Regions from separate parts of the Pseudarthrobacter ribosi genome, predicted to be linked through region 2. Evidence: riboswitches for the same ligand, from Rfam matches in the RefSeq annotation. Region 2 holds a riboswitch; the other holds the start of a gene.
What was found. Region 2 has a riboswitch for cyclic di-AMP ahead of ACZYZ5_RS05500 (LysM peptidoglycan-binding domain-containing protein). Riboswitches for the same ligand answer to the same signal wherever they lie in the genome.
Positions count from the first base shown of each region.

Region 1 (5,854 bases), on a different contig from region 2:
CGGGGGCGAAGGATGCCCGGCCGCCGAAGCCCTGGCGGATACCGGAGGCTTGGCCGGCTTTGCTGGCGTTACGGACGGAGATGTGGACGTATCCGGATGCAACTGACATGGATTGCTTACCTCAATGTGAATGGCCGTCATCGCGGCTCGAATGCTACTTTTCCCCGCAATGAAAACTGGGGAGGGACGCCCGACACTGGGCTGGGGCGAATGCCTAGAAACCTTAGGGATGTAAAAGTTAGGCGTGCATTCGACAACAGTGCTTCTCGGTACCAGCGGGTGCGCTGATCCAAAAAACTGCGGCTGCAGGTGCTGTTGAGTTCTTGTTCACAATTGAAGTGTGCAACGTAACAATGAAAACTTGCAAGTAACAATGGATGCGAAAGTCCACGATCTGAGACAGAACGCGGAAATGTAGTGCAGATCACAATTCTTCGCAGTCAATAAAATAACAAGTGTTTTGCTCAATGGATGCCCACATAGGCCTTATCCCCGAACTTAATTCGCGCTATCCCGCAGCTTGGCCGCAATCCTTCACCGTAAGCCAAAGTGGCAAAACCCTTCGCCTACTTAGCATTAGAAGTCCAGAGTTCCACAGAGTGGTCACCCCGGGGCGAGAAAAAAATGCGGGGTCAGCCGGCAGTCCCCGGGATGCCCAGCTCGCTAGGGTGGGATTCACAGGCGCCACACAGGATCCCCAAAGCCGCACCTAACCGGCAGATCGGAGAGTTGTCCCATGGCCACTTCGCACTCCATGACCAATAATCTCCCCCAGCTCACCCATCCGGATGGCTCCCCCATCCGCGCCCTGGTCGTGGACGACGAACCCAGCCTCTCCGAGCTCATGAGCATGGGGCTACGCATGGCGGGATGGTCCGTTGCCGTCGCCGCCGACGGCCCCCAAGCGGTGAAGCTTGCCAAAGATTTCCGCCCCGACGTGCTAGTGCTCGACGTGATGCTTCCCGGATTCGACGGCGTTGAACTGCTGGGCAGGATCCGCGCCTTCGCGCCGGAGGTCCCCGCCTTGTTCCTGACCGCAAAGGACGCCGTCCAAGACCGCATTACCGGGCTGGCAGCGGGCGGGGATGACTACGTGACCAAGCCGTTCAGCATGGAGGAGGTGCTGCTGCGGCTGCACCGGCTGGTCCAGCGGTCCGGGGTGGCTGCGATGGATACCGCCGAACTCGTCGTCGGGGACCTTGTCCTGAACATCGACACCAGGGAGGTCCGGCGCGCGGGCGAGGAACTGCACCTCACGGCCACCCAGTTCGAGCTGCTGCGCTACCTCATGGAGAACCCGAAACGGGTCGTCAGCAAGGCCCAGATCCTGGACCGGGTCTGGGACTACGACTTCGGCGGGCAGGCCAACATCGTGGAACTCTACATTTCGTATCTCCGGAAGAAGGTCGACGCCAGCCACCCGCCCATGATCCACACGGTGCGCGGCGCCGGCTATGTCCTGAAACCGGCGGACTGATCGGTGCCGGAACGCCCCGCCGAGATCCGGTCCTCCGGGCTCAACTGGCGCAACCCGTCCACCTGGCACCTGCGCACCCGGCTTGTCCTCGTCGCCATGGCCCTGCTGGTTGCGATTTGCGGGGCCGTCGGCATTGTCAGCTACGCCTCGATGGACTTCTTCCTGACCAAACAGCTCGACACCCAGCTGGATCAGGCAGCGCTCCGTGCCCGCGACTTTGGCCGCTCCGGCCGTTCCGATCCCCTTGAGGCGCGGGGACAGGCCATTGGCACCCTGAATGCTCGAATCGATGACAATTCGGTCCGCAGCGCCGGTTTCCTCGCCGAGGATGCCACCCGGGAGTCCCTCACCGACGAAGACGACCAGGAGCTCCTGCAACTCACTCCGTGGAGCGAGCCGGTGGACCGGACCCTGTCCGCCGGGGCCTACCGCCTGGTGGCCGCCGAGACCCCGGGCGGCGACGTGATCGTGACCGGCCTGCCGCTCGCAGAGAAGCAGAACACGCTGGCCACCATGGTCTGGACCATGGTGCTCGTGTCCACGGGCGGACTCCTGATCATCGGACTGGCCGGGACGGCGCTGATCCGCCGGACCATGAAACCGCTCGATCAGCTCTCCGAGGTCGCGACGCAGGTCTCCCGGCTGCCGCTCGACGCCGGAGAAGTGGGACTTGCGGTGCGCGTGCCGGCGTCCGCAGCGCATCCGGGCACCGAAGTGGGCAGTGTTGGCCACGCCCTGAACATGATGCTGGACAACGTCTCCAATGCACTGGAAGCCCGGCAGACGAGCGAGATGAAGGTCCGCCAGTTCGTCGCGGATGCCTCGCATGAGCTGCGCACGCCCCTGACCGCCATCCGCGGCTACACCGAACTAATGCGCATGACCGAACAGTTCACCCCTGACGGCCAGAAGTCCCTGGCCCGGGTGCAGAGCCAGTCCGAACGCATGACCACTTTAGTGGAGGACCTGCTCCTGCTTGCCCGGCTGGATGAGGGCCAGCCGCTCAAGCTCAGCGAGGTGGATCTCACCCAGTTGGCCATCGAGACGGTCAGCGACGAGAAGGTCATGGCCCCGGACCGGGTCTGGCACCTGGAGCTACCGGAAGAGCCCGTGGTGGTCTGCGGTGACGCGACCCAACTGCACCAGGTGCTGGCCAACCTGCTCTCCAACGCGCGCAAACACACCGGCCCCGGCACGACGGTGGTGACCGGTGTGAACCGGTCCGCGGACGGATATGCCGTGGTGACCGTGACGGACGACGGCCCCGGAATTGCCCCCGAGTTCGTGGACCGCGTCTTCGCCCGCTTTACGCGCGCGGACGCTTCCCGCAAGAACCCGGTAGCGCTCGCGACGCCGGCAACCGGCAGGGGGTCCCTTCCACGGCGTCCGCTGCACCCGCCGAGGTCGCCCGAGGCAGCCGCCGGACTTGCCGCCACTACCACTGCCCCCGCGACGAGCGCTTCCGCCGAGGGAACCAGCGGGCTGGGACTGTCGATCGTGCAGTCGATTGTCGAGGCCCATGGCGGGACCGTCAGTGTGACCTCGATGCCCGGCCGCACCGAGTTCACCGTTCGGCTGCCGGAGGCTTTTCCCGCAGCCTGAACCAGCCATCGTCGCTGGTCAGGGAGCAAGCCGCCCCGCCGCCGTCGGGATTTCCGTTACCTAAATGTGACTTAGCCATCCAACTCCTGTACGGTTTTTAGGGTGCGGCCACCAATAAGGCCGTATATCCGGATGTACGCCAAGCTCTGCCGCCTCCCGGATTCCGCTGGACAGGCAGAGGCGGGGAACCCAGAGTTCCCGGGCATTTCTGCACATTGCGCCCTTGGGGTGAAGCCGACACGTGAGATTCCGTGCGGCCGGGTGACCTCATCCGAACCCGACAGCTAACTCCGCAGGCGTTGAGAGGCATTCATGACTGAATCCAAGCCACAAACGCGCCCTGACGGCGCCGCAAACTCCACTAACTCCGAGCTGTCACGCCACCGCGGCGAATCGACCAAGCCCGCATCAGCCCTGGCCCGGCTGGCCCACCACGCCGGCTCGACCGGCCGCCGGGCGGCCGTTGTTGTTGCCGCCTGCGCGGTAATCGTGGGGGCCGGCGCGGCCGGCCAGGCCTCCGAGACGGCGGCCCGCAATGCCGATGCGGGCAGTTCCAAGCAGGCAGCCGCCACCGCGGATCCGCTGACGCACCTTGATTTTGAACGTGTCCGCGTCGAGAACCAGGCCGTCACCCGCAGCGGCGATGCCCCTGCCCAGCCGGCCGCGGTGGCGCCTGCCGAAGCACCGGCCCCGGCCCCCGCTCCCGCCCCGGCACCAGAGCCTGCCCCGGCTCCCGCCCCGGCGCCGGCGCCGGCCCCCGTTGCCATCGATGATCCTGCCGGTGCCCAGGCGTACGCGGCCGGCCAGCTGGGCTCCTATGGCTGGGCCCCGAGCCAGATGCCCTGTCTGATGAAGCTTTGGACCAAGGAATCGGACTGGGAAACGACAGCCACGAACCCGAGCAGCGGCGCCTACGGCGTGGTCCAGTCCCTGCCGGCCGAGAAGATGGCCAGCGCGGGCGCCGACTACCGGACAAACTACCGGACCCAGATCAATTGGGGACTGGAGTACATCCAGGATCGTTACGGCTCACCGTGTGGCGCCCTGAACTTCCACTACGCCAAGAACTGGTACTAAACACCTGACAGCCAGGCCGCCTGCCTAGCCGTTAGGACGGTTGGGGATGTACTGCACCGCCCATTTGTTGCCGTCGGGGTCGGCAAAGTAGACGAAATGCCCCCAGTCCTGCACGTCGACGTCGCTGACGTCCACGCCGCGGTCCTTGAGTTGCCGGTGGGCAGCCTGGATGTCGCTGACCACGAGCTGCAGGCTGGGGGCGGTGCCCGGCGGGGCGTCCGAGAGGCCCTCGCCGATGGCGATCGAGCAGCCGGAACCCGGCGGGGTCAGCTGGACGAATCGGATGCCGTCCATGGGCCGCTCGTCGAAGTCGGCATTGAAGCCCACCTTGTTGACGTAGAAATCCTTCGCGCGGTCCACATCAGCCACGGGCACAAAAACAAGCTCTAGTTTCCAGTCCATGGGGCTCAGGCTAGTACCGGGCGGTACATTCCGGTAGACCAGGCTCCCTTGCGGGGAGCCTGGCTCGGGGGCCGGTTGAACCGGCCGCGGAGCCAAGTCCGGCCCCGCGCGGCTGGCTCAGCCGGCCACGCCGTAGAGACGGTCTCCCGCGTCGCCCAGGCCCGGCACGATGTAGGACTTCTCGTTGAGCTTCTCGTCGATCGAGGCCAGCACAATCGTCACGTTGGCATCGGCGAGCTCTTCTTCGAGCTTCGCGAGGCCTTCCGGAGCGGCCAGCAGGCAGATGCAGGTGATGTCGGAAGCGCCGCGCTTGAACAGGAACTTGATGGCCTCGCGCAGCGTGCCGCCGGTCGCGAGCATGGGATCCAGGACGAAGATCTGACGGTCGGTGAGGTCCTCGGGCAGACGCTCCGCGTAGGTAATGATGTCCAGGGTCTCTTCATCGCGGGCCATGCCCAGGAATCCGACCTCCGCCGTGGGAACCAGCTTGGTCATACCCTCAAGCATGCCGAGCCCGGCACGGAGGATGGGGACGACCAGTGGGGTGGGCTTGGTGAAGGCGGTGCCGATGGTGGTGCTGACCGGGGTCTCGATGGTCACCGGTTCGGTGCGGACCTCGCGGGTGGCCTCGTACGCCAGGAGCGTGACGAGTTCCTCGGTGAGCTGGCGGAAGACCGGGGACGGGGTGTTCTTGTCCCGCAGAACGGTGAGCTTATGGGCGACCAGCGGGTGGTCCACAACGAGAGTGCGCATGGGTCAAAACTATCACCCGGCGGCTGGTGGCCCGCCCGTGGGACCGCGGGCGCCGACGTCGTCCTTGCCCTCCGGGGCACTGCCGCCAGCGGCGCCGTCGTGCAAGTGCGCTGGGTGGTCGAACGTGGGCGCGGGGCCGGCGTGCTCCCGATGCCGGATCACATGGAAGAGCCGGTGGGCCAGGATCACCATCCCCACCCAGGCCAGGCCTATGGCCCACCCGACCATCACGTCCGTCATCCAGTGGTGGCCCAGGTAGACCCGGCTGAGGCCCATAGCGATGATGAAGACCGCACCCGCCGCGATCAGGCCGATCCGGGCGGAGGTCCGTTGGATCTGCAGGCATGCCAAATACACCACCAGCCCGATTACCACTGTGGTGTTGAGCGTGTGGCCGCTGGGAAACGACGGCGAGTTTTCGTAGGGCGGGACGGCGTCGGAGTGGTCCGGGCGGGTCCTTCCGATCAGGGTCTTGCCAAATGTTGTGGCGGTCACGGAAACCGCTGCGGCACCCCCGATCAGGATCAGTGGCCGCCAGGTCCG
Region 1 covers NZ_JBVAYZ010000011.1:102,304-108,157, reverse strand. Annotated here, with positions in the region: gene ACZYZ5_RS12875 (winged helix-turn-helix domain-containing protein) at 1-109, opposite strand, end outside; gene ACZYZ5_RS12870 (response regulator transcription factor) at 737-1,477, shown strand; gene ACZYZ5_RS12865 (sensor histidine kinase) at 1,481-3,079, shown strand; cyclic di-AMP (ydaO/yuaA leader) riboswitch at 3,234-3,390, shown strand; gene ACZYZ5_RS12860 (aggregation-promoting factor C-terminal-like domain-containing protein) at 3,392-4,156, shown strand; gene ACZYZ5_RS12855 (glyoxalase superfamily protein) at 4,181-4,558, opposite strand; gene upp (uracil phosphoribosyltransferase) at 4,676-5,311, opposite strand; gene ACZYZ5_RS12845 (phosphatase PAP2 family protein) at 5,324-5,854, opposite strand, start outside.
Region 1: another riboswitch for cyclic di-AMP. It lies ahead of ACZYZ5_RS12860 (aggregation-promoting factor C-terminal-like domain-containing protein); the one in region 2 lies ahead of ACZYZ5_RS05500 (LysM peptidoglycan-binding domain-containing protein).

Region 2 (5,854 bases):
TCATCGGCTGAACCCTACGGTGCTGTCATAAACGTTCAATGAACACGTTGGGTGCGACGCGGGGAATGGCCCGAGCTGCGGGCGTCAGGTCCCGGCATCCGGAGCGGCGGATGTCGCCGGGCCGGGAAGGACTCCGCCTTCGAAGTGAAAGCTGAGCAGCTCGGCCCGGAATTTGACCGCGTCGAGGAACCCGGTCAGGGCAAGGTCGGTTCCGGGCGTCTTCCCGGCCAAGCCCCTGAGTGGGCCGCCGGCCGTATCCGTAGCCCGCAGAAGGGTCATCCCGGTGTAGTCCGTAAGCGTGAACGTGCGCACGACTTTGAGCAGTCCCGCCGGCAGGCCGTACGACAAACTTATGCCTCTGCCGGGAACCAGGGAGACCCGAAGGCGGAAGGTCCGCTTACCGCCGGCCGGCGTCCTGTGAGACAACAGCGGCAGGTGCGTTGCACCTGCCACTGTTGTCCGGACTCGATCTGGCTGCTACGCGTTTACGCGTACGAAGGTGGATCCTCCGAGCCAGGAGGCCGGGTGCACGATGGTTTCGTTGACGCCGTTCATGCCACTGCTGATGGCCTGCCCGTCACCGATGTAGATTCCCACGTGTCCCGAGCTGATCATAAGGTCACCGGCCTGAGGGCTTGCTACAGGAGTTCCGTACTGGTGGAACTTTGCGGGGCCGATATCGCCTACCGGCTTACCGATGGACCGAAGGGCTTTTTCCACCAGGATGGTGCAGTCCTGGGTGGCTCCGAGCTGCGCCTGGGCTGAGGCAACGAGGGCGGCACCGACTGCGCTGCCCTGGACTGCGGGTGCTGCCGCCGGAGCAGGTGATGCCTTCGGCGTGATCGATGCGGACGCGGCATTGATGCCCATGCCCGACGGCGGGGTCGCCTGCGGGACAGTCTGGGGAGCCGCCGGGCTGGCCTGGGCCGTTGCCGGGCTCTGTCCCGCCGCAGGGATCAGGATCTGATTCCCGGGGTAAATCACGGAGGAGAGTGAGAGCGCGTTGGCGGATATGACCGCGTTCAGTCCCACTCCGTATCGAGCGGCAATGGCACCGAGAGTGTCACCGGGCGCAATGGTGTGATGGCTGCCCTTAGCGGAAGGTGCGGTGGCTGCCTGTGCCTGGACATTGGGGCTGGCGGAACCGTCCGGGGCGTACGCGCCAGCTTGTGCAGGTGCTCCGATTCCGAAAGCGAGGCCTGATGCGACGGCGACGACGGCGGCCGGTCTGGCCAGGGATGATGCGTGGGCTTTCAGGGAAAACGACAGTCCCTGTAGAGCGGGGGACTGTGTCGGGGTGGCGCGGTGGCGCGCCGGAATGGACATGCGTGACATGGTGAGTGCCTCTCCCATGCCTGCGGGGTGAGCTGTCGGGTTCGGATGGGAGTCACCCGGTCCTGCCCCGTAATGATCGGGAGCCGCAGGACTTAACCCCTAGGTCTTGAAGCCAAGACCGGTAAAAAGTGGGTCCCCCGTCCCTGCCATTTGGATTCTAGAACGGATCCCGATGAGCGGCAGGGCTCGGCATTCTGCACGGGAATGCCCTGACTAAACCAGGGCACCCGTAGAGACTACCCCGGCCACCCGGGCTAAGTCACATTAGGATAACGCCGTTGCCGGCCGTCCCATGATCGATTCACTCCAACCGAGATAGCATCGTGGATCAATGCTGGCTTGGCCAGTGATGCCTGGCCGAGGTTCCGGCGCGCCAGTCGTCCTGTTAGACTTCCTCGACTCTGGGGCGGTGCCTGAAGGGAGACCCGGATGACGCTTACGGACGGGCCGTGGACGCCCGATGATCCGTGGTGGGTGAGGGATAACCTGCGTGAGGCCATCGACCATCTAGTGGAGCAGGGCTACACGGTCAGCGGCGGCCACGGCGAGGACCCGGAGCTCATCGACCCCGGGGGCTCAGCGATCCAGACCTGGCGGGAAGACTATCCCTACGGGGAGCGGATGTCTCGGGAAGAGTACGAGCTGGAAAAATACCGTCTGCAGATCGAACTGCTGAAGTTCCAGTACTGGGGTCAGGACCGCGGCCTGAAAGTCGTTATCGTCTTCGAGGGCCGGGATGCCGCAGGTAAGGGCGGGACAATCCAGCGATTCACCGAGCACCTCGATCCCCGCTACGCCCGGACGGTGGCGCTGAGCAAACCATCGGAGCGGGAACAAGGCCAGTGGTATTTCCAGCGCTATGTCCAGCACCTCCCAACCGCAGGCGAAATCGTGATGTTCGACCGGTCCTGGTACAACCGTGCCAACGTGGAACGGGTCATGGGCTTCTGCACCAACGAGGAGTACGAGACATTTATGGGGCAGGCGCCGCTCTTCGAGAGGATGCTCGCGGACTCCGGAATCCACCTGACCAAGTTCTGGTTCTCCGTCACCCGGCACGAGCAGCGTACCCGCTTCGCGATCCGACAGATCGATCCTGTCCGGCGCTGGAAGCTCTCACCCGTGGATCTTGCTTCCCTGGACCGATGGGAGGACTACACGGAGGCAAAGGAAAAGACTTTCCTGCGCACCGACAGCGACCACGCACCGTGGATCACCATCAAATCGAACGACAAAAAACGAGGGCGGATCAACGCCCTGCGCTTCTTCCTCAACCAGTTCGACTACGACGACAAAGACACAGCGGTCGTGTATAGCCCGGACCCGCTCATCGTACGCCGCGGCCGCGAAGCTGTCGGTGACTGAACGGGCCGCTCCTGGCGGACACGCTCAAGCACGCAGGCGCCGAACCGTCCCGCCGCTGAGGCAGTGACTGTCCTGAGTCCATCGGGTTGGTTCATGAGCCTTCTGACGCCGCGAAGGATGCAGCTCATCTACTTTCGAGCCTCATGAAAGTTGCCGAAGGGTTACGCAGTCCGCAGTCCGGCGGTCCCCCGGTAACGCAGCGCCCGTTCTGTTTCCAACCACAGTTCTCCGGCGGCGTCGGACTTTCGGGAGAGTTGGTCCGGAGGCGCTGAAACTGCTAGGACCGATGCGAGGATTAGTGCCGATGCCGGGGCAACCGGGTGAACTACCGACAACAACGGTTTCTTAGGGAGGCATGCGTCGTCAGCCGAGGAACTGGAAGAACGCCGCCGCGTCCTCGGGACCCGCCCCGGGCGCGCAGGAACAAAAAGAGAACCCCGCAGCGCGGGCGCTGCGGGGTTCCCCTGTGGCTGGATGCCGGTTACTCGGAACCGGGTTTCTGTTCCCGGTCCCGGAGGTTCTTCTTGATCTCGTCGAACTTCTCCTTGATGACCCGTTCCGCCTCCGAGAGGGTTTTTCCCGCGCTGCTCAGGGGATCCTTCTGGAGATAGACGTTCTGACTGACGGGCAGGTCGTACTCGTCCTTGAGGTGCGTGCCGCCGCCCACTCCCTGAAGGGACAGGTACACCATGGCGTCCGTCCGGGCAACGCCGGAGAGTGTTCCGAAGACAACTGTGAAGTCGTTAGATTCAAAGCTCACAGTATGACCGATATGGCTGCGGTCCAGGTCACCGGCTGCTACCGGCTTCTCGGACTGACTTCCGCTGTAGCTCATGAACTTCTCCTAATAGTCGAGGGACACGTACCACTGCAGTCTATCTACGGAGCCCGGCAAGGTCCCGCGGTTCCGCTTCCGGTGAAGCAGTCGCGGAAGCGTTCAGTACCTCCTCTCAGGGTGCTGCCCGCGACCCCCGCATCGTCACCAGCAGCCAGACCGTTCGGGGGGACCGGCCACAGGATCGCCAGCGCAAGAACCGGCACCAGAAAGACGCCGACGTCGGGGAACTGGCGGACGACGACGAACAGGTGGGTGTCGAAGCGGGCGGGGGCGTAGCTGAGGCACAGCCACAGCGCGAACCCGTCGAGGGCGAGTGCCGCGGCGGCCCAGGCCAAGAGAATGCGCCGATGCCCGGCAGGGGCATATCGCCGCCGCACCAGGAAACGCAGCACCAGCCACAGGCTGAGCAGCTCCGCCAGCAGCAGTCCGAGCGCGACGGCCCAGCTGTAGCTCTGCAGCCAGTCCTCGTGCACCACCGCCGGCACCGGCGCCTGGCCGTGGAGAATCCGCAGGAGGTTGGTGTCGATCGCCTTCAGCCGCGACGGGGCAGCCGCGTCATTGCCGTTGATGACCAGGGCGACGCCAAGCCGGGCGGACGGAACCATGGCCAGGTAGGTGTGGCTGTTGCCCCATTCCCCCTGATGCTCCAGGAGAAGGGGCAACGTCCCCTCCGGGACGGGCGGTGCTGCGGGATCGGCGGACTCCACCAGCGGCCGGGCGAACCAGCCCATGGCGTAGTGCTTGGATCCGTCCACCTGCACGCGCGGCTCGAACATCGCCTCGATGCTCTCGGGCTGGAGGATCCGGGCGTCGCCGTCCCGGCCGCCGTCGAGCAGGGCCATCAGTTCGCGGCTCAGGTCCTCGGCCGAGGAGTACATCGTGGACGACGGCATTCCGGTGGTGGGAGCGGGGACGTCGGTCTGGCGCCACCAGGCGCCGAACCACCGCGAGTAGCCGGCAGCCGCGTTGTCTGCGCGGGCATCAGCCCGGGTCGGATGGCTGTCGGCCATCGCCAGGGGTCCGAAGACGTGCTGCTCCAGGTAGTCGCCGAACGGCTGGCCGGAGACGGTCTGCACGAGGAGGCCCGCGGTGTTGAAGTTGGCGCTGGCATACCGGAAGGCCGTGCCCGGTTCGCCGGCCAGCGGGGATTCTGCCAGGGCCCGCACCCCGTCTTCGAGGGCTTCCGGGCCCTGCGCGTCGGAGGCCTCGAAGGCCGTGTCCTTTGAGGCCATGCCGCTCGCCTGATGGAGCAGGTGGCGGACGGTGATGGCTGACGAACGGCTGTCGTCCAGCGTGAACCAGGGCAGGTAGGTCCGCACCGGCTCGTCCAGCCGCAGCCGGCCGGCCTCAACCTGCTGCATCACGGCGATGGCGGTGAGGGTCTTGCTGGTGGAGGCCAGCAGCACCGGCGTCCGCGGGGTCAACGGCCGTCCGGAGTCATCAGCGCGGCCAAAGCCCGCAACGTGCACCCGGACCCCGTCCTTCACGACGGCGACGGCAGCGCCCGGAAGTCCGAGGACCTCGATCTGCTCCTGCAGGAAGGAGTCCAGTTCCGCGTAGGCCTGCTCGGGATTCGCGGGTCCGGTGGCCGGCGCGGCGGAGGGGGCAGGTGCCGGCGGCGTGGCGCCGCCAAGGATTGCCGCGGCCAGGAAGCACAGCAGGAGCCAGCGCGATGATATGGATGTTATCCGCATGCCCGCACCTGCACTTCGGCTGACCGTCTCTTCACGGTATGACCGGGTCAATGGGAACACAATGGCGCGCACAGCGCCAGAGGTGGCTCTGACCGACGCAGCCTTCGTCTGCCGGCATCGTCCGTCGGACTGGGGCTGCCTACGAGGCACATATCCGGAAGGCCGACGGGACATTAGCGACGATTAAATTGGACGCCTCGTTCAACGTCACGGGCACCGAAACGGGCAAGCGACGCTCACGGCCTCGTGCACGCTCTGCGGGGGGCTCACGACGGGGCGGCCGGTGGCTCGATCTTTCGCGGAGTAAGCCTCAGGGATTGTCAGGCCGCGTTCTTCCATGACCGCGCTGAGGCGGGTGGGTAGGGCTCGTTAAGGAAGCCCTGCGCAAGCGGCCGGACCGGCTCGTGGTCGGAGAGGTCAGGGAGGCCGAGAGCCTGGACATGCTCATTGCTCTGAAGTCGGGCCTCCCCGGTATTACCTGTGGGCAGGGAGGACAAGGTGCCCTGAACCGTCTTTCCTTCAGGAGCTTCTGGGAGACGTTTCGAACGAGCACGTTGCGAACTGAGCGGCATCATTCGTCGATTGTTGCCCCGACAAAGCGCAGTCGCAAGCGGCAAGGATG
Region 2 covers NZ_JBVAYZ010000004.1:81,718-87,571, reverse strand. Annotated here, with positions in the region: gene ACZYZ5_RS05505 (hypothetical protein) at 85-348, opposite strand; gene ACZYZ5_RS05500 (LysM peptidoglycan-binding domain-containing protein) at 478-1,353, opposite strand; cyclic di-AMP (ydaO/yuaA leader) riboswitch at 1,338-1,508, opposite strand; gene ppk2 (polyphosphate kinase 2) at 1,765-2,700, shown strand; gene ACZYZ5_RS05490 (hypothetical protein) at 3,182-3,535, opposite strand; gene ACZYZ5_RS05485 (serine hydrolase domain-containing protein) at 3,580-5,232, opposite strand; partial or broken gene ACZYZ5_RS05480 (ATPase, T2SS/T4P/T4SS family) at 5,598-5,708, shown strand.